DNA from 4 places in the Pantoea sp. B65 genome. Region 1 is predicted to be linked to each of the others. Evidence: riboswitches for the same ligand, from Rfam matches in the RefSeq annotation. Region 1 holds a riboswitch; each other region holds the start of a gene.
The links. A riboswitch is a leader RNA that binds a small molecule or an ion and turns the genes downstream of it on or off. The one in region 1 is predicted to bind thiamine pyrophosphate.
Positions count from the first base shown of each region.

Region 2: linked by a shared signal. The riboswitch ahead of thiB (thiamine ABC transporter substrate binding subunit) and the one ahead of thiM (hydroxyethylthiazole kinase) in region 1 are both predicted to bind thiamine pyrophosphate.
Region 3: linked by a shared signal. The riboswitch ahead of JWF83_RS21755 (TenA family protein) and the one ahead of thiM (hydroxyethylthiazole kinase) in region 1 are both predicted to bind thiamine pyrophosphate.
Region 4: linked by a shared signal. The riboswitch ahead of thiC (phosphomethylpyrimidine synthase ThiC) and the one ahead of thiM (hydroxyethylthiazole kinase) in region 1 are both predicted to bind thiamine pyrophosphate.

Region 1 covers NZ_JAHXPU010000039.1:171,592-175,803, reverse strand. Annotated here, with positions in the region: gene fbaB (class I fructose-bisphosphate aldolase) at 1-833, opposite strand, end outside; gene thiD (bifunctional hydroxymethylpyrimidine kinase/phosphomethylpyrimidine kinase) at 1,003-1,803, opposite strand; gene thiM (hydroxyethylthiazole kinase) at 1,800-2,594, opposite strand; TPP riboswitch at 2,629-2,731, opposite strand; gene hybO (hydrogenase 2 small subunit) at 3,374-4,212, shown strand, end outside.
Region 2 covers NZ_JAHXPU010000023.1:203,943-208,154, forward strand. Annotated here, with positions in the region: partial or broken gene thiP (thiamine/thiamine pyrophosphate ABC transporter permease) at 1-528, opposite strand, end outside; gene thiB (thiamine ABC transporter substrate binding subunit) at 504-1,490, opposite strand; TPP riboswitch at 1,538-1,645, opposite strand; gene sgrR (HTH-type transcriptional regulator SgrR) at 1,801-3,462, opposite strand; gene JWF83_RS10965 (sugar efflux transporter) at 3,725-4,212, shown strand, end outside.
Region 3 covers NZ_JAHXPU010000042.1:84,544-88,755, forward strand. Annotated here, with positions in the region: gene JWF83_RS21740 (ABC transporter substrate-binding protein) at 1-250, opposite strand, end outside; gene JWF83_RS21745 (ABC transporter permease) at 277-1,008, opposite strand; gene JWF83_RS21750 (ABC transporter ATP-binding protein) at 1,005-1,742, opposite strand; gene JWF83_RS21755 (TenA family protein) at 1,739-2,419, opposite strand; TPP riboswitch at 2,536-2,638, opposite strand; gene dhaL (dihydroxyacetone kinase subunit DhaL) at 3,250-3,903, opposite strand; gene JWF83_RS21765 (dihydroxyacetone kinase subunit DhaK) at 3,906-4,212, opposite strand, start outside.
Region 4 covers NZ_JAHXPU010000038.1:7,387-11,598, reverse strand. Annotated here, with positions in the region: gene thiE (thiamine phosphate synthase) at 1-581, opposite strand, end outside; gene thiC (phosphomethylpyrimidine synthase ThiC) at 578-2,521, opposite strand; TPP riboswitch at 2,614-2,714, opposite strand; gene rsd (sigma D regulator) at 2,834-3,340, opposite strand; gene nudC (NAD(+) diphosphatase) at 3,558-4,212, shown strand, end outside.

The DNA.
Region 1 (4,212 bases):
TTGGCCAGCTGATAGCGCACCAGATCAATCGGGTTTTCACTGGTCAGTTTGCTGTAGACGCGCTCATCGGTATAACCGAATTTCACTGCCTGATAGCCGCCATTATTTTCGGCCATTTTCTGCTTAACGATATCAGCGCCAATGGTGGCCGCCAGATGGTTTGCCTGGCCGGTCAGATCGGCGCTGGCATGATAATCGGTACCGTCTTTTTTAAAGGCGTTATTACGCAGATAGGCCCAGAGTACCGTCACCATTCCCAGCTCATGGGCGCGTTCGAAGGCGGCGGAAATCTCTTCAATCTGACGGCGCGACTGTTCGGAACCGTAGTAAATCGTGGCGCCGACCGCTACCGCACCGAGGTTAAATGCCTGTTCGACGCTGGCATACAGCGTCTGATCGTACTGGGTCGGATAACTGAGGGTCTCGTTATGGTTCAGTTTCACCATAAACGGAATGCGGTGCGCATAACGCCGGGACACCGATGCCAGCACGCCATAGGTTGAAGCCACACAGTTACAGCCCGCTTCAATCGCCAGCTCGACGATATTCTTCGGATCAAAATAGAGCGGGTTGGCGGCAAATGACGCCGCAGCCGAGTGCTCCACCCCCTGATCCACCGGCAGAATCGACAGATAACCGCTGCCCGCCAGACGGCCGGTGTTATACAGGGTCTGCATATTGCGTAGTACCACAGGAGAACGATTGTTATCGATCATTACCCGATCAACAAAATCCGCGCCTGGCAAATACAGGCTTTCCGCTGGAATGGTCATGCAGCGATGTTGCAGAAGGTGGTCAGCTTCTTTGCCCAATAACTGTACGATGTCCGTCATGTTAGCTCCTGGAAAATGAGTGATGGGCCAAACAGCTTCAGCCTTCAGCCCGACCGCCGGCCTGCGCCGACCTACCACAGCCTGGACCCAATCGCCCCCTTAACGCAAATTGCTGACACCATTTTTCAGAACGATCCGCAGCAAAAAAATCTCATGCAGGCAGTACTGCCTACCACCAGCGATAAAAATGGTGCACCGGGCCAATCCCCTGCCCCACCTCCAGCGAATCCGCATGTTCCAGCGCCCCCTGCAGCCACTGCTTAGCCTCATCCACCGTGGCGGACCAGCTATCATGGCGCGGGCGCAGTGCCGCCAGCGCTGCCGACAGGCTGCACCCGGTGCCATGGGTATGGCGGGTCGGCACGCGCGGGGCGCTAAAGCGCTGCTCATACTGGCGGGTAAACAGCCAGTCCGGGCTCTCCTGCTCAGACAGATGACCGCCCTTAATCAGTACCGCCTGGCAGCCCAGATCTAACAACGCGCGCCCCTGCGCGCACATCTCCCGTTCATTGCGCGCCGGCGGGCAATCCAGCAGCGCCGCCGCTTCCGGTAAATTAGGGGTGATCAGCGATGCCAGAGGCAGCAGGCGCTGGCGCAAGGTTTCAATCGCCATCACTGATAGCAGAGGATCGCCACTTTTAGCCAGCATCACCGTATCGAGCACCAGCCATGGCAGCGCCGCCTGGCGTAAACGCCCGGCGACGACTTCCACAATATCGCTATCCGCCAGCATACCGATTTTGGCGCTATCGATACGCACATCCGACAGTACCGAGTCGAGCTGTGCCGCGACGAACTCCGCGTCGATACGGTACAGCGACTGCACGCCACGGGTATTCTGCGCCACCAGTGCGGTGATCACGCTGGCGCCATAGGCGCCCAGCGCGGAAAACGCCTTTAAATCAGCCTGAATACCGGCGCCACCGCTGGGGTCGGTGCCGGCGATGGTTAAAGCATTAATTCGTTTCATTGCAGCGCCTCCGCATCCAGTTGCCAGAGGGCGTCGAGGAAGGCAGGAATAAAACTCCCCGGCCCGCTGGCCGTGGCGGTCGCGCGTTCACCGGCGCAGGAGATCACCCGGCAGGCACTGGCGATATGCTGCAGGCTATCGCCAGGCAGCGCGGCAAAAGCCGCCACCACCGCCGAAAGCGCACAGCCGGTTCCCACCACCCGCGTCATCAGCGCCGAACCGCCGGGCACCGCCAGCGTACGCTCACCGTCGGTGACATAGTCGACCACTCCGGTTACCGCGACGACCGCACCGCTGCTGCGCGCCAGCTGTTGCGCCGCGCTCAGCGCCGCAGCGGAATCGTGTAAGCTATCGACGCCGCGCCCCTGGCCGACCTGCTGCGCCAGCGCCAGAATTTCTGAAGCATTAGCGCGAATGGCACGCGGACGCTGCAGCAGCAGCGCCTGACAAAATTCGCTACGAAAGCGCAGGCCGCCGACGGCGACCGGATCCAGCGTCCAGGGTTTCTGCGCCTGCACAGCGGCGTCAATTGCCGCGCGCATCGCGCTGGCGCGATCGCGGGTTAGCGTACCGACATTGATTAACAACGCATCGGCGATAGCGCTAAACTGCGCCGCTTCCTCAGCATCGATCACCATCGCAGGCGACGCGCCAAGCGCCAGTAGCACGTTAGCAGTAAAGGTTTGCACCACATCGTTGGTCATACAGTGCACCAGCGGCGCATGCTGACGAAACAGAGCGAGGGATTCGGCGACAATGGCGCCAGAAACCGGGTCAGGTTGATAATTCATATACAACTCCCAACCGGCGATCAAGAAGGCGATGCGCTCAGGCATCTGACTTCCCTCCGCTGGCATTATCCAGTTCAGGTTCAACGGGTGTATCTCAGCCGGTTCGGTGAAAAGAAACGGCACCCCGAGTCAAGTTCTTACTCCGCCAGCATAAGGAAGCGACCAGATTTACGCAAGCGTTAGCCTGACCCTGGCGTCGGTTCGATTACGCGAGGAAGTTGTGCCTAATTTCGTTGTTGCTATCGCGCCAGGTAAATAATTCAAAATATTTCTTCGAACGCCATGCATTGATTCTTATTAATCGTTGTGATAATTAACATTAAAACGCCATCAGGGTTAATTTAAATATTCATAATTATCAATAGATTAAAATTATATTTTTCATATATCAATTATTAACAGACCCTCAACGGCTGGCAAATGCGCGAGAATAAATAGTTATTGAGAGCGACTCTCATTTCAATAGTAAATATTGAGAAAATAAAAAAATATGCATAAATCATCACATTTATTACATCGGTAGTAATAAAACTAAAATAACCAGCCTGTTCCGCCAATATTTGATAAAGATCAAGCTTGTTAAATTAATTTCCTCCCTACTATATCCACTCTTTATTCCTTGTCGTATCAGTCATCGTTCAGGTTGCAGGTGGATTGGCTACGTTAATCTCCTCCAGTCACTTACTGTCGTAAGCGCTCTGAGGGCGTCCGGTAGTCATCCTGCTGCTCTTCACGTTCAATTTGGCAAGACTGACTCCGGATATGGGAGAATAATAAAAATGACTGGGGAAAATACCATCCTTTCCCATCATGGCATTAATCGCCGTGATTTTATGAAGCTATGTGCCGCACTTGCCGCATCAATGGGGCTGGCGAACAGCGCAGCCGCCGAGCTCGCCAGCGCCATCAGTTCGCCACAGCGCCCGCCGGTAGTGTGGATTGGCGCGCAGGAGTGCACCGGCTGTACCGAGTCGTTGTTGCGCGCAACCCACCCGACGATTGAAAACCTGTTGTTGAATACCATTTCGCTTGAGTATCACGAAGTGCTGTCAGCAGCATTTGGCGAACAGGCGGAAGAAAACAAACACCGGGCGATAAGGCAATACCAGGGGAAATATATCCTGGTGGTGGATGGATCTATTCCGCTCAAAGATGGCGGCGTGTACTGCATGATAGCCGGCAAACCGATTGTCGAGCATATTCGTGAAGTGGCGGAACACGCGGCGGTGATTATCGCCATCGGTTCCTGCTCTTCCTGGGGCGGCGTCGCGGCCGCAGGCAGCAACCCGACGGGCGCAGTAAGTCTGCAGGAAGCATTACCGGGAAAAAAAGTGATCAATATTCCCGGCTGTCCGCCGAACCCGCACAACTTTCTGGCCACTGTCGCCCATATTATTGCCTGGCAGCGACCACCAACACTGGATGCGCTGGGACGCCCTACCTTTGCCTATGGCCGTTTGATTCACGAAAACTGCGAACGCCGTCCACATTTCGACGCTGGCCGTTTTGCCAAAGAATTTGGCGATGAAGGCCATCGTCAGGGCTGGTGTCTCTATCATCTGGGATGCAAGGGGCCGGAAACCTATGGCAACTGTCCGACGCTCCAGTTTTGCGACAT
Region 2 (4,212 bases), on a different contig from region 1:
CAACTGCGCCGCCAGCTGACGCTGCTCGGCAGGAATATTTTCCAGCGTCTGCAATAGCAGGCGGGTGGCCAGCGGCAGATTAAAAAATACATGGGCCAGCAGAATGCCCTGCAGGCCATAAGGGGAGAAGCGGTAATCAATACCGATTAGCTGACACAGATGCGCCAGCCAGCCTTCGCGGCCATAGACGCTCAGGATGCCAAACACCGCCACCAGTACCGGCAGCACCAGCGTCATGGCGCACAGGCGCAGCAGCGCATGGCGTCCGGGAAAACGCCGCCGGTAAAGCGCGCGCGCCAGCGGTATTGCCGGCATCACCGACAGCAGCGCGGATAGCAGCGCCTGCCAGAAGGAGAAACCCAGTACGTGCCACAGATAGCGATCGTGCCAGATAACGCGCCAGTCGGTTTCCGGCGCGTTAAACCACAAAGCGCCAAGCGCCAGTAGCGCCACGGCGACCAGCAGTATCGCTGCCAGGCCGCCGGGGATCATCCAGCCAGCAATTAGCGGCTGACGGCGCGTTGCCATTCACTGATCCACTGGCTACGTTTATCGGCGACTTGCTGCGAGCTGAACTCCAGCGCGGTTTTTGGCACGCTGAGAGTGCTAAAACCGTCCGGCAGTTTGCTGTCGATCACCGGATACATCCAGTTGCCGGTCGGGATGGTTTGCTGGAACGGCTGGCTGACGATAAATTTCATAAAGCGCTGCGCCAGTTCCGGCTGTTTGCTGCTGGCCAGCTGGCCAGCCACTTCGACCTGCAGATAGTGGCCTTCAGCGAAGTCGGCAGCGGCGTACTGATCTTTCTTCTCTTCAATCAGATGATAAGCCGGCGAGGTGGTGTAACTCAGTACCAGGTCGCCTTCGCCTTTCAGGAACAGGCCATAGGCTTCGCTCCAGCCTTTGGTGACGGTAACGGTTTTCTTCGCCAGCTTTTGCCAGGCCTGCGGCGCCTGATCGCCATACACTTTCTGCATCCACAGCAACAGGCCAAGGCCCGGCGTACTGGTGCGGGGATCCTCATAGATCACCTTCCAGTGTTGATCGCTGTCGACCAGTTCTTTCAGGCTTTTCGGCGGGTTTTTAACTTTGGTTTTGTCATAGACAAAGGCGAAGTAGCCGTAGTCGTAAGGTACAAAGGTGCTGTTATGCCAGCCGCCGGGAATTTTCAGCGCGCCGGTATCGACTTTGGCCGGGCTGAACAGACCGGTTTTTTCCGCCGCCTGCACCAGATTGTTATCGAGGCCGAGGATCACATCGGCTTTGCTGTTTTTGCCTTCCATGCGCAGGCGGTTCAGCAGTGAAACGCCATCTTCCAGAGCAACGAATTTCAGTTCGCAGTTGCAGTCGGCTTCAAACGCTTTTTTCACCGCCGGGCCGGGACCCCAGTCCGCTGAGAAGGAGTCATAGGTATAGACGGTCAGAACCGGTTTGGCGGCAAAAGCCGGTGTCGCCAGCAGTAACAGTAATGGCAGGGTTTTCTTTAACACTTTGCGCTCTCCTGAAGAGAAGTTTTATGAGTCGCAAAGGATCTGAGTGACGGGCAATCTCAAATCCCTACGCCGGTATTAACCGGATCAGGTTCGACGGGTCTGTCTCAGCGGAAATTTGACGGGAGCCATAAATGGCTCCCCTACCGTGTTGTAAATCATTGGGTGTCGAGGCGGCATTTATGCCGCCCGCGCCAAAGATTTTCCGTAGCCACAATGACGGCAGGTATGCCGCCTGCGCCACACAAGGTTTTTCCGCACCCCGTTGAGAACGGCCCATTCTAGTGATTTCTGCCCGGCAACAAAAGCGTCATGATTCCGGCGGCGCAAACCAGGCGGATTTAAAGTCGAACCAGCCGAGGGTATTCATGCGCACTCCACGCATACTGCGCTGGCCTTCCAGCAATAACCAGTGGTGGAACAGCGGGTGCAGACTGTAGCTGTCCACCAGTTGCTTACTCCACTCCGCCAGCGGCAGCTGCTGCTGACGCCAGCGTTGCGCATCACTTTCCCAGTCAATATTGACGCAGTGATGGAGCAGCGGAATTTCATACAGTAAGGAAAAGAGCGAAAACTCTAACGGCAGGGTGAAGTTGGCGCTACCCAGCCAGATATCGCTCTGCGCATCACCGCGATACCAGCTGTCATAGTCCACCTGTTGAGTGATCAGTTTGACGCCATATTCCGCCAGAATCGGCTCCAGCGCATTGGCGATCCCCTGATGCTCAATATGATCGCTGTACCAGGTGAGGGTTAAGGTTTCCAGCCCTTCCGGTTTACTGGCTGGCGTCATATCACGACGGTGATGCCAGCGCGGCAACAGCCCGTAAGCGGGAAACCAGTAGCGCTGGTAGCCGATACCGGAATGATTCAGCATCGCTATCGGGTTAAAGATATAGCTGATCCAGCGCCGCACCTGCTCATTGCGTCCCTGTTCGGAGCGCTGGTCAAACAGCAGAAAATAGCAGCCCTCCTCAAGGCGGCTCTCTTCCGACTTTTCATCCTGCTGGTTACCCTGCAGTTTGACGCCGGAATAGACCAGTTCATCAGTAATTTCCGGCAGAACCCAGATTGCCACCTCATCAATGAGCGCGCGATAACCGAAGTAGTCGTCAAATGCCTGAATTTTTAACTGTGACTGCTGATTGCGGACTACCGAGTAGGGTCCGGTGCCGATTGGCTGACGGCTAAAATCCGCCAGGGTCGGCCATTCGCGCGGCAGGATCATGGTGCTGACGCTACCTAACAGCCAGGGCAGCCAGTTATCCGGCTGGCTGAGATGAATATCGAGCGCCCAGGGGGGGGAAGATTCAATCACGCTCAGATGGCTGAAGAGCGGCTGGCTGGTAAGCCGCGTCAGGGTGGCGATCACATCTTCCATCTCCAGTTCGCGGCCATGATGAAAATGAATCGCCGGTCGCAGATAGAAGCGCCAGTGGGTCGCCGAGATCTGTTGCCAGTGGTGCGCAATATCGGGTTCCAGTTCCCCGTTTTCCTCATTTATGCGCGTCAGGCTGCTAAATATCTGTCTGGCGATATGGGTTTCTGAGCGTCGTAGCGGCGAACCGGGTAATAAATTCACCAGTGGACGATAGTAAAGTACGCGCAGAATATGCTTACCCTGGCGGAAGCTGCGGCCAAGATGCGAGGTAATCATCTGACGCACCTGGTTTTTATCCCCCACCAGTTGCACCAGCTGGTCGATGCGGTCCTGGTCCAGCAGATCTTCGGCGCGCTGCTGTTGCAGCGCCAGGCCGGTATACAGAAAGCTGAGTAGCGAGCGCTTGCCGCGTCCGGCCTCTGACTGCCACTCGAGCCAGCCCTCGGCCTGCATGGCGTTCAGCAGGTTACGCATATGACGGCGGGAACAGCTGAGCTGCAGCGCCAGTTCATTCAGTGTGGTTTCGTGTGACTGACCGTTACAACTTTGCCACAGGCGAATAAATTGCTGGCGCAGGCGGGGAGAGGACATAAAAGAGGAACTCCGCGGTGAAAGCTATCAGTTTTTCATTTCCTGTATTATGGCGATAATAGCGGCAGATGGAAGAGCGGGAGGCATCCGGATCGTTTAAAGATGTGCTCAACCATCCCTTTCTGAGTATGGTGCTTTTTTTTGACCTGCCAGCGACTTTATGTTGCTGGCTTTTTTCTTTTCGCTATGGTTACGTCTACGCTTCTTATTCGTTTTGTTGTTTTATTTGATGATCCCTATTTCATCCTGCAAGGATCAAGGCATGAAATCGCTGCTTACCCGCCGCCGTCGCATTAATCCGGTTTACCTCGCCTTTATGGTGGTCTCCTTTATGATTGGGGTCGCCGGCGCACTACAGGCGCCGACCCTGAGTCTGTTTTTATCCCGTGAAGTGGCCGTGCGCCCGTTCTGGGTCGGACTGTTTTATACCGTCAATGCGATTGCCGGTATCGCGGTGAGTTTGCTGCTGGCGAAGCGTTCCGACAACCGCGGCGACCGGCGTATGCTGATTCTGTTCTGCTGCGGGATGGCGTTACTTAATGCCGTACTGTTCGCCTTTAACCGTCACTACCTGACGCTGATTACGCTGGGGGTGTTTCTGTCGTCGCTGGCCAGCGTGGCGATGCCGCAGATCTTTGCTCTGGCGCGCGAGTATGCCGACAGTTCGGCGCGCGAAGTGGTGATGTTCAGTTCGGTGATGCGTGCGCAGCTGTCGCTGGCGTGGGTTATCGGGCCACCCCTCTCCTTTGC
Region 3 (4,212 bases), on a different contig from region 1:
GCGGCTGATAGGTGATCGCCAGATCTGCCTGGCCAGCGGCGACAAGGCGTGGCGGCAGCGCCGGATCGGAAGGCGGCACAATATTGACCTCCAGACCTTCGGCTTTAAAGGCGCCGATCTGTTCGGCCACCATGATTGGCGCGTGATCCGGATTGATATACCAGTCGAGTACCAGGGTGATTTTTTCCGCAGCGCTGGCGTGAGCAGTCAGAACAGCGCCGAGCAGCAGTGCGGATAAGGATTTTTTCATGCGATAACCTTAAAGTTTTACCATTGTCAGCCGTTTTCAGGCGCCCAGTTAACCAGCCGGCGCACCAGCGCATCGACCGTTTTCCACAACAACAATGTCATCAGCACCAGGATAAATAGCGCGGCAAAACAGAGGTCGGTTTGCATACGTGCATTGGCGTTGAGCATCAGATACCCCAGCCCTTCCGCCGAGCCGACCCATTCACCGATAATCGCGCCAATCGGCGCGACGGCCGCAGCCATGCGCAACCCGGAGCCAAATGCCGGTAATGCCGCCATTAGCCTGACATGACGTAGCTGCGCCCAGCGGGAAGCGCCCATGGTGCGCGCCAGATCGAGATAATCGTTACTCACCTGACGCAGTCCGTCGAAGAAGCTGGATGCGACCGGGAAAAAGATCACCAGTACCGCCATTGCGATCTTGGCGCTGATGCCAAAGCCGAACCACAGCACCAGCAATGGCGCCAGCGCAAATACCGGTATCGCCTGGCTGGTGACCACCAGCGGCATCAGCCAGCGCTGCAGCCGGGGGGAAAAGATCATCGCCAGCGCCAGCAACGCACCGAGCAGTACCCCGGAGACCAGCCCGATTAACATCTCTGCGGCGGTGATCAGCGTGTGCCAGGCAAGAAAAGTTCGTCCATTCCACAGCGCCTTCGCTACTGCTGGCGGGGAAGGCAGCAGGAAAGCCGGGATCCCGCTCAGACTGATTAACCACCACAACAGAAGAAAGCCGCCAGCCAGCGTCAGCCCCTTCATTGCGCCGCCCTTACCAGCCGCTGCAAGAGTTCAGCCTGGCTGTGCAGCAGTTGAGGATCGTCTGGCGCGCGTGGAGGCTGGCCGGCAATGGTCAGCGTATCGGTAATCGTTGCCGGCTGGCCGGACAGCACCAGCAGGCGATGGCTCAGGCGACAGGCTTCCAGCGGATCGTGCGTAATCAGCAACACGGTATGCCGGGCCAGCAGCTCTGTCGCCAGCGCCTGGATCATGGTGCGGGTGATGGTATCAAGGGCGGAGAACGGCTCATCCATCAGCACTATCGGCTGGCGTTCATACAGGGTGCGAGCGATAGCCGCGCGCTGACGCATACCGCCAGACAGAGCGGCCGGCCGCAGCTGGCCTTTGCCGCCCAGGCCGACCCGCTCCAGCAGATGTTCCGCCCACGCGCGATCCCCCTTTTCCCCGCGCAGACGCGGGCCGAGAGTAATGTTTTCTATTACATTCAGCCATGGATACAGCAGATCATTCTGCCCCATCCAGGCGATACGCCCCGTCAGCGGCAGGCCATCGCTGCCGCTGACGGCGCCAGCGGTTGGCGGCGCCAGACCGGCAATAATCTTCAGCAAGCTGGTTTTGCCGACGCCACTGGCGCCTAACAGGGCAACAAAACTGCCGCCGTCGAGGGTGAAATTAAGCCGCTCAAAAATTAGCTGCTGCCCAAAATGCAGGGTTAAATCGCGCACCTGAATGCCGGGAGGAGAGGCGTGGGTCATTGGGCATTTAACCCCATCTGCCAGAAAGCGGCTTCAAGACGTGCGGCAGTGGTGAAAATCTCCGACAGCGCGTTAAAGCGGCTGCTTGCACCGCGTTGCTCACCGACACGCTCCAGCAGGTCAAGCGCTGCCTGCACCCCGTGCAGATAGTGCGCGTCGCCATAGTTATTGATCCACGCTGCATAAGGGTTACCGGCGATCACCGTCGTTGGCTGGTTGCGCAGGCGCAGGCCAATTTCGGCATAGCCCGCCACGCAGGGCAGCAGCGCCGCCAGCAGATCGAGGGCATCACCAGCGTGGCCGATATCCAGCACATAGCGCGTATAGTTGATGGTTTCCATCGCTTCCGGCTCGCTGGCCATCTGCGCTTCAGTCAGCCCCCAGCTGGCGCAGTAGCCCACATGCAATGGCAGTTCCGCCACGATGGCGCCGAGTGAGGCGGCAGCGGCGCGGATCTCTGGCAGGGTGCGCATTTTGTATACCAGCAGGGCGTAAGCGCGGGCGAAATGGATCAGGAACAGATAGTCCTGGGTCAGGTAGCGGCGGAAAGCGCTTTGCGGCAGCGTGCCACTGCCCAGCTGGCGGACAAAGGCGTGATCGATAAAGGCGTGCCAGTCAGCACCAGCCTGACGCCGCAACTGCCCGTACAGACCATGGTCAAAATGGATGTCGCTCATAAGCTTACCCCCTGAAGCACAGACAGGCGGGCCGGGCGATAAAGAATGGTGGTGGTAAACATGGGACCTCCAGTAAGTGAGTGGAGATCCGGGCGCGATAAGGTGTGAATGGCAAGTGCAGACTACCAACCCGTCCCTTCGCTGGCATGACCCAGATCAGGTTCAAAGGGTTCGGCTTACGCCATCTCAGCCCGTTACAGGACACCCCTCGGAGCAGATATTTATACGGTATTCATTTTTTGATTTCAATCACTCTGCTCAGATGACTGTGCGCTGCACTCTTTGCCAGTTGTTAGATTAATTGTAAATCTATCTAACAAATGGAGATCGCGATGACTGCTGCACAAGCAATCCGCGAGCGCATCGCTGCTCACCCTGCTAATAAGCCCTTTTCATCCCTCTGTTTTTGGGACGCGTGCATCTGTCGATTAGACACTGATGCGCCTGGCTCAGCGCGGAGATATCGAACGGCTGCGCAGGTTAGTCGATTTGGCGTCAGGCGTGCGCCGACTCCTGAGGTGATAGTCAGAACAATAGCGGAGACGGAAGGGGCAGTTACGGCATGTGACATCACGCAAACTGCCGCTGGCTGGATGGCTGATGCACTGATGGGGTATCAGCGAAATGAGTGTGCCTGAGCCTGAACAGGAGAAAATGCCTTACTTTGCTCTGGGATTAGATGAACAGGCTGAAATACTCAATAGTCTGGTACCCACGATGGGACGGCGAGCCGAGATTCTGGAAAAAGGCATATGGCTCTGTCTGGTTCCCGGTATTCTGTTCCATCTACCCGGTCGTAAACCGATGGCATTTAAGGGCGGGACGTTCCTTCACTCCCCCTTCGCTTGTGCATCAACACGTGAGGATTGACAGCCTTGCGCCATAAACCTGAGGATCAGCGCCATAGAGACGGCGCCGGGGTCGGGATGGCCGATGGCGCGTTCGCCGAGCGATTTTGCACGACCAAATGCCGCCACCATTTGTCTGGTCTCTTCACTGCCACGGTTGGCAGCCTCGGCTATTTTGTTTAACGCGTCGCCTAACGGTGCGGATTCCAGCGGTTGCGCAACACTGACCGCCGCGGCCAGTGCATCGACCATGGTTTTATCACCGGGCCTGGCGCCACCGCGTTTGCAGACCGCATCCAGCCCGTCACGAAGAAACCGCGCCAGCAGGGCGGAGGTCAGAACGGTTTCGCCGCTCAGACTTTTACCGCCAGCGCGGAACAGGGTGCCGAAAATGGCCCCGGATGCGCCGCCCATACTGGACATCAGTTCGCTGCCGACGCGGGTCAACAGCAGGCCAATATCGTCGCCGGGATCCTGCTGCGCCAGCAATTTGTCCACGGCGGTAAAACCACGCTGCATGCCAGTGCCATGATCGCCATCACCCACCGCCATATCCAACCGGGTAAGTTGCGCTTCGCTGGCGATCATATTACTGGCGACGAACCGCAACAGAGAGGAGAGTTCAGCGGCATTCATGCTTATTTTCTCCACGCAAAACTATTGCAGGGGGCGTCATAGAGTGATTTTAGCTCATCATCCAGCAGGAAAAAGGTAATCGAGTAGCCGGACATTTCTTGCGAGGTGCAATAGCTACCGACCAGCGTATCGTGAACGCGGATAGTACGCTGCGCCAGCAACTGATGAACTTTACGGGTGGCGACCAGCAGTTCGCTCATGGTTGCTGAGCCGAGATTATTCACCAGCAGGCAAATTTCATCACCGGCCAGCAGCGTCAGATCCAGGCAGAGACTCTCCACCAACTCGGTCACCAGTTGATCGGCGGGG
Region 4 (4,212 bases), on a different contig from region 1:
CAGTCCGCCGCCTGCGTAATGGCGCTGACGACCGCAATGCTGCCGACGCCGCAGGCCAGCACCTCCGGCGCCCGCTCAATACTGATGCCGCCAATCGCCACAGTGGAGATATCGCCAAGGCGTGCAAGATGGCGCTTCAGTTCGACCAGCCCTTGCGGATCCGAAGGCATCTGTTTGGTTTGCGTCGGGAAAATATGGCCGAGGGCGATATAAGAGGGGTGTAGCGCCAGCGCCCGATCCAGCTCCTGATCATCATGGGTCGACAGTCCGAGGCGTAAGCCAGCGTGACGGATGGCATTTAAGTCAGCCACATCAAGGTCTTGCTGACCAAGATGCACGCCATAGGCATGGTGTTTTATCGCCAGCCGCCAGTAGTCATTGATAAACAGGCGTGCGCGGTAGCGTTTACCCAGCGCGATGGCTGCGGCGATGGTGGCGTCGACCGCCTCCTCTGGCTGATCTTTGATGCGCAGCTGAATGGTACGTACGCCAGCATCCAGCAAGCGGGCGATCCACTCCACGCTATCGACTACCGGATACAGGCCGAGTTTTTTGGCGGTGGCAGGGAAAACGTTACTCATGCGGATTCCTCCGGGTTCAGGGCATCGGCCGGGTGATAAAGTTCACCACCGCGACTGCGGAAGGCATCCGCCATCTGCGCCATGCCAATTTCAATCGGCTGCGCATCAACCTGCTGCGCCTGCTGTTGCGCGGCGTATTCGCGCACTTCCTGGGTAATCTTCATTGAGCAGAATTTCGGCCCGCACATTGAACAGAAGTGGGCGACCTTGCCGGACTCTTGTGGCAGCGTTTCATCGTGATAGGCGCGGGCGGTATGCGGATCCAGCGCCAGGTTAAACTGATCTTCCCAGCGGAATTCGAAACGTGCTTTGGACATGGCATTGTCGCGGATCTGCGCCCCCGGATGACCTTTCGCCAGGTCGGCGGCATGGGCGGCGATTTTGTAGGTAATTAAACCCTGTTTGACGTCTTCTTTATTTGGCAGACCGAGATGCTCTTTCGGCGTCACATAGCACAGCATGGCGCAGCCGAACCAGCCAATCATCGCCGCGCCGATGCCGGAGGTGAAATGGTCGTAGCCCGGCGCGATATCGGTCGTCAGTGGGCCCAGGGTATAGAACGGCGCTTCATGACAGTGTTCCAGTTGTTCGGTCATATTGCGGCGGATCATCTGCATCGGTACATGGCCGGGACCTTCGATCATCACCTGCACATCATATTCCCAGGCGATTTTAGTCAGTTCCCCCAGCGTATGCAGTTCGGCAAATTGCGCCTCGTCGTTGGCATCCTGAATTGAGCCGGGACGCAGGCCATCACCCAGTGACAGTGAGACATCATAAGCCGCGCAAATCTGGCAAATCTCGCGGAAATGCTGATAGAGAAAACTCTCTTTATGATGCGATAAACACCACTTCGCCATAATCGAACCACCGCGCGACACGATGCCGGTCAGACGTCTGGCGGTCATTGGCACATAGCGCAGCAGCACTCCGGCGTGGATAGTAAAGTAATCCACCCCCTGCTCCGCCTGTTCCAGCAGAGTATCGCGGAAAATCGCCCAGTTAAGGTCTTCGGCGACGCCATGTACCTTTTCCAGCGCCTGATAAATCGGCACGGTGCCGATGGGAACCGGGCTGTTGCGCAGGATCCATTCGCGGGTTTCGTGGATATAACGGCCGGTCGACAGATCCATTACCGTATCGGCGCCCCAGCGCGTTGACCACACCAGCTTCTCTACTTCTTCTTCAATCGAGGAGGTAACTGCCGAGTTGCCGATATTGGCATTGACCTTCACCAGGAAGTTACGGCCGATAATCATCGGTTCCGCTTCGGGATGGTTAATATTGGCCGGGATAATGGCGCGACCGGCGGCGACTTCCTGACGGACGAATTCGGCGGTGATATTCTCCGGCAGGTTAGCGCCAAAGCTGTTGCCCGCATGCTGTTGCAGCAGAACGGCGCCACGGATGCGTTCACGCCCCATATTTTCCCGCAGGGCGATAAATTCCATCTCCGGCGTAATCACGCCAAGACGCGCATAGTGCAGTTGCGTCACGCAGCGGCCAGCCAGCGCCCGTTGTGGCCGTGGCAGATGAGCAAAACGCAGAGGGTCCAGACCTTCATCAGCCAGCCGTTGCCGGCTCCAGGCGGAGCTGAGCTGGTTAATCTCTTCGCTATCTCCCCGTTCGGCAATCCAGCCTGCGCGCAGCTTTGGCAGGCCGGTATGCACATCAATCAGCGCGTCAGGATCGCCATACGGGCCGGCGGTGTCATACACCGGTATTGGTTGGTTATCCTCAAATTGCGCATTGTCTCTGCTGCCGCCGACCATGGTCGGACTAAGCTGGATTTCGCGCATTGGCACACGAATATCGGCGCGTGAACCGCTCAGATAAATACGTTTTGAGTTGGGAAAAGCACTACCCTGCAGCGAATCGATAAACTGCTGAGCCTGAGCGCGCTGCGCACGGCGACTGAATTTTTTTTCAACGGTAGACATAGCTCATATCCTGATTACATAGGGAAAATGGCTTGTCCGGAGTTCGGCGGGAGTAACAGACGGTGTGACGACGGATCGGCAAACACCGAAACAGATTGTTTACTCTTGTTCCCTTCGCAGGTACTAACCTGATCAGGTTCCGCGGATCCCGAATTAACGGTCTCAGCCCCGAAGGGCACTCCGACAAGAAGAATTTGGGCCGGTTTATCGGCGCGGGATGTTTTCCGCCCCGATCACCACCGAGCCCAAAATTACCCCTTCAGCATAGAGGGGTGTTTCGTAAACTACAAGGGGTTTACCTGCGGATAACCGCTACGCCGGGCGCACCAGATTATGGTCGTTGGCGACGGGCAGGGCGCGCGCCTGGTCGTCGTAAGCGAGCTGAATCAGCCGATCTTCGAGGGTAAAGCGCGTTTCCAGCGCCTCGCCTACGCCAGATAATGCCTGCTGGAACAGCAGATAGTTATCATCATCAATCGCCGTTTCCAGATGCGTGTCGTAATAATTCATTATCTGTTCGGTATTGGCCTGCAGCGCCGGGTAGATCTGGGAAGCGGCAAGTGACGGGCTGTCGCCCGGCAGACCAGCGATAATGCGTTCATACATACTGAAATGACCGGTAGAAAGATAATCCACCAGTTTCTGACAAAAGTTATCCAGAGCCTTGTCATCAAGTACGGTGAGTGAATCTTTGTTAGGCTTAATACCTACCAGCTGATAATACGCTGCCAGCAATTGCCTGCGTGCGTTTAACCAGAGATCCACCAGTTCATTGCTGCCACCGACGCGTGCGGCCAGAATATCTAACTGGTTAAGCATGATCGACTCCGTGTGGGTTAATGCCCGGTGTAGTTGTAGCTGTGTTAGCCGTGTTGATTGACCCGCATCACTGACGAATCTCAGCATATCGGGATTCATTCTCTTGCTACCTTGCTGCAACTCCAACTACTTTGGGTATTATAGTCTTAGCGCAACTTTCCGAATACTTAACAGCAGTACTACAGTGAGACTGTTAAAGCAAAGGATAATAATTTTTATGGAACATGAGATTTCAAGCGTAGACGTTGGTTGGTGGGTTGTCAGCCATGAACAGAAACTTTGGTTGCCGCAAGGTGATCTGCCGCATGGTAATGCCGCAGAATTGGGGCTGGCTGGATCGCAGGGATCGGTAATTGGCGAGTGGCTGGGTGAAAAGGTGTGGTTGATCCGCGAGAACCGCAACGAAAATATGGGATCGGTGCGCCAGATTATCGATCAGGATGCCGGTCTGTTTCAGCTTGCCGGACGTGGCGTCCAGCTGGCTGAGTTTTATCGCTCCCATCGCTGGTGCGGCTATTGTGGTCATGAAATGCATCACAGTAAAAGCGAAACGGCCTGTCTCTGCGGTCACTGTCGCCAGCGCTATTATCCGCAAATTGCACCCTGCATTATTGTTGCGATCCGCCGTGGCCAGGAGATTCTGCTGGCGCAGCACGCGCGCCATCGCAACAGCATCTATACCGTACTGGCCGGGTTTGTTGAAGTGGGCGAAACGCTTGAACAGGCCGTGGCGCGTGAAGTGATGGAAGAGAGCAATGTGAAGGTCAGGAACGTTCGCTATGTCACTTCACAGCCCTGGCCATTTCCCCACTCACTGATGATGGCCTTTATGGCTGAGTACGATGAGGGGATATTGCAGCACGATGGCAAAG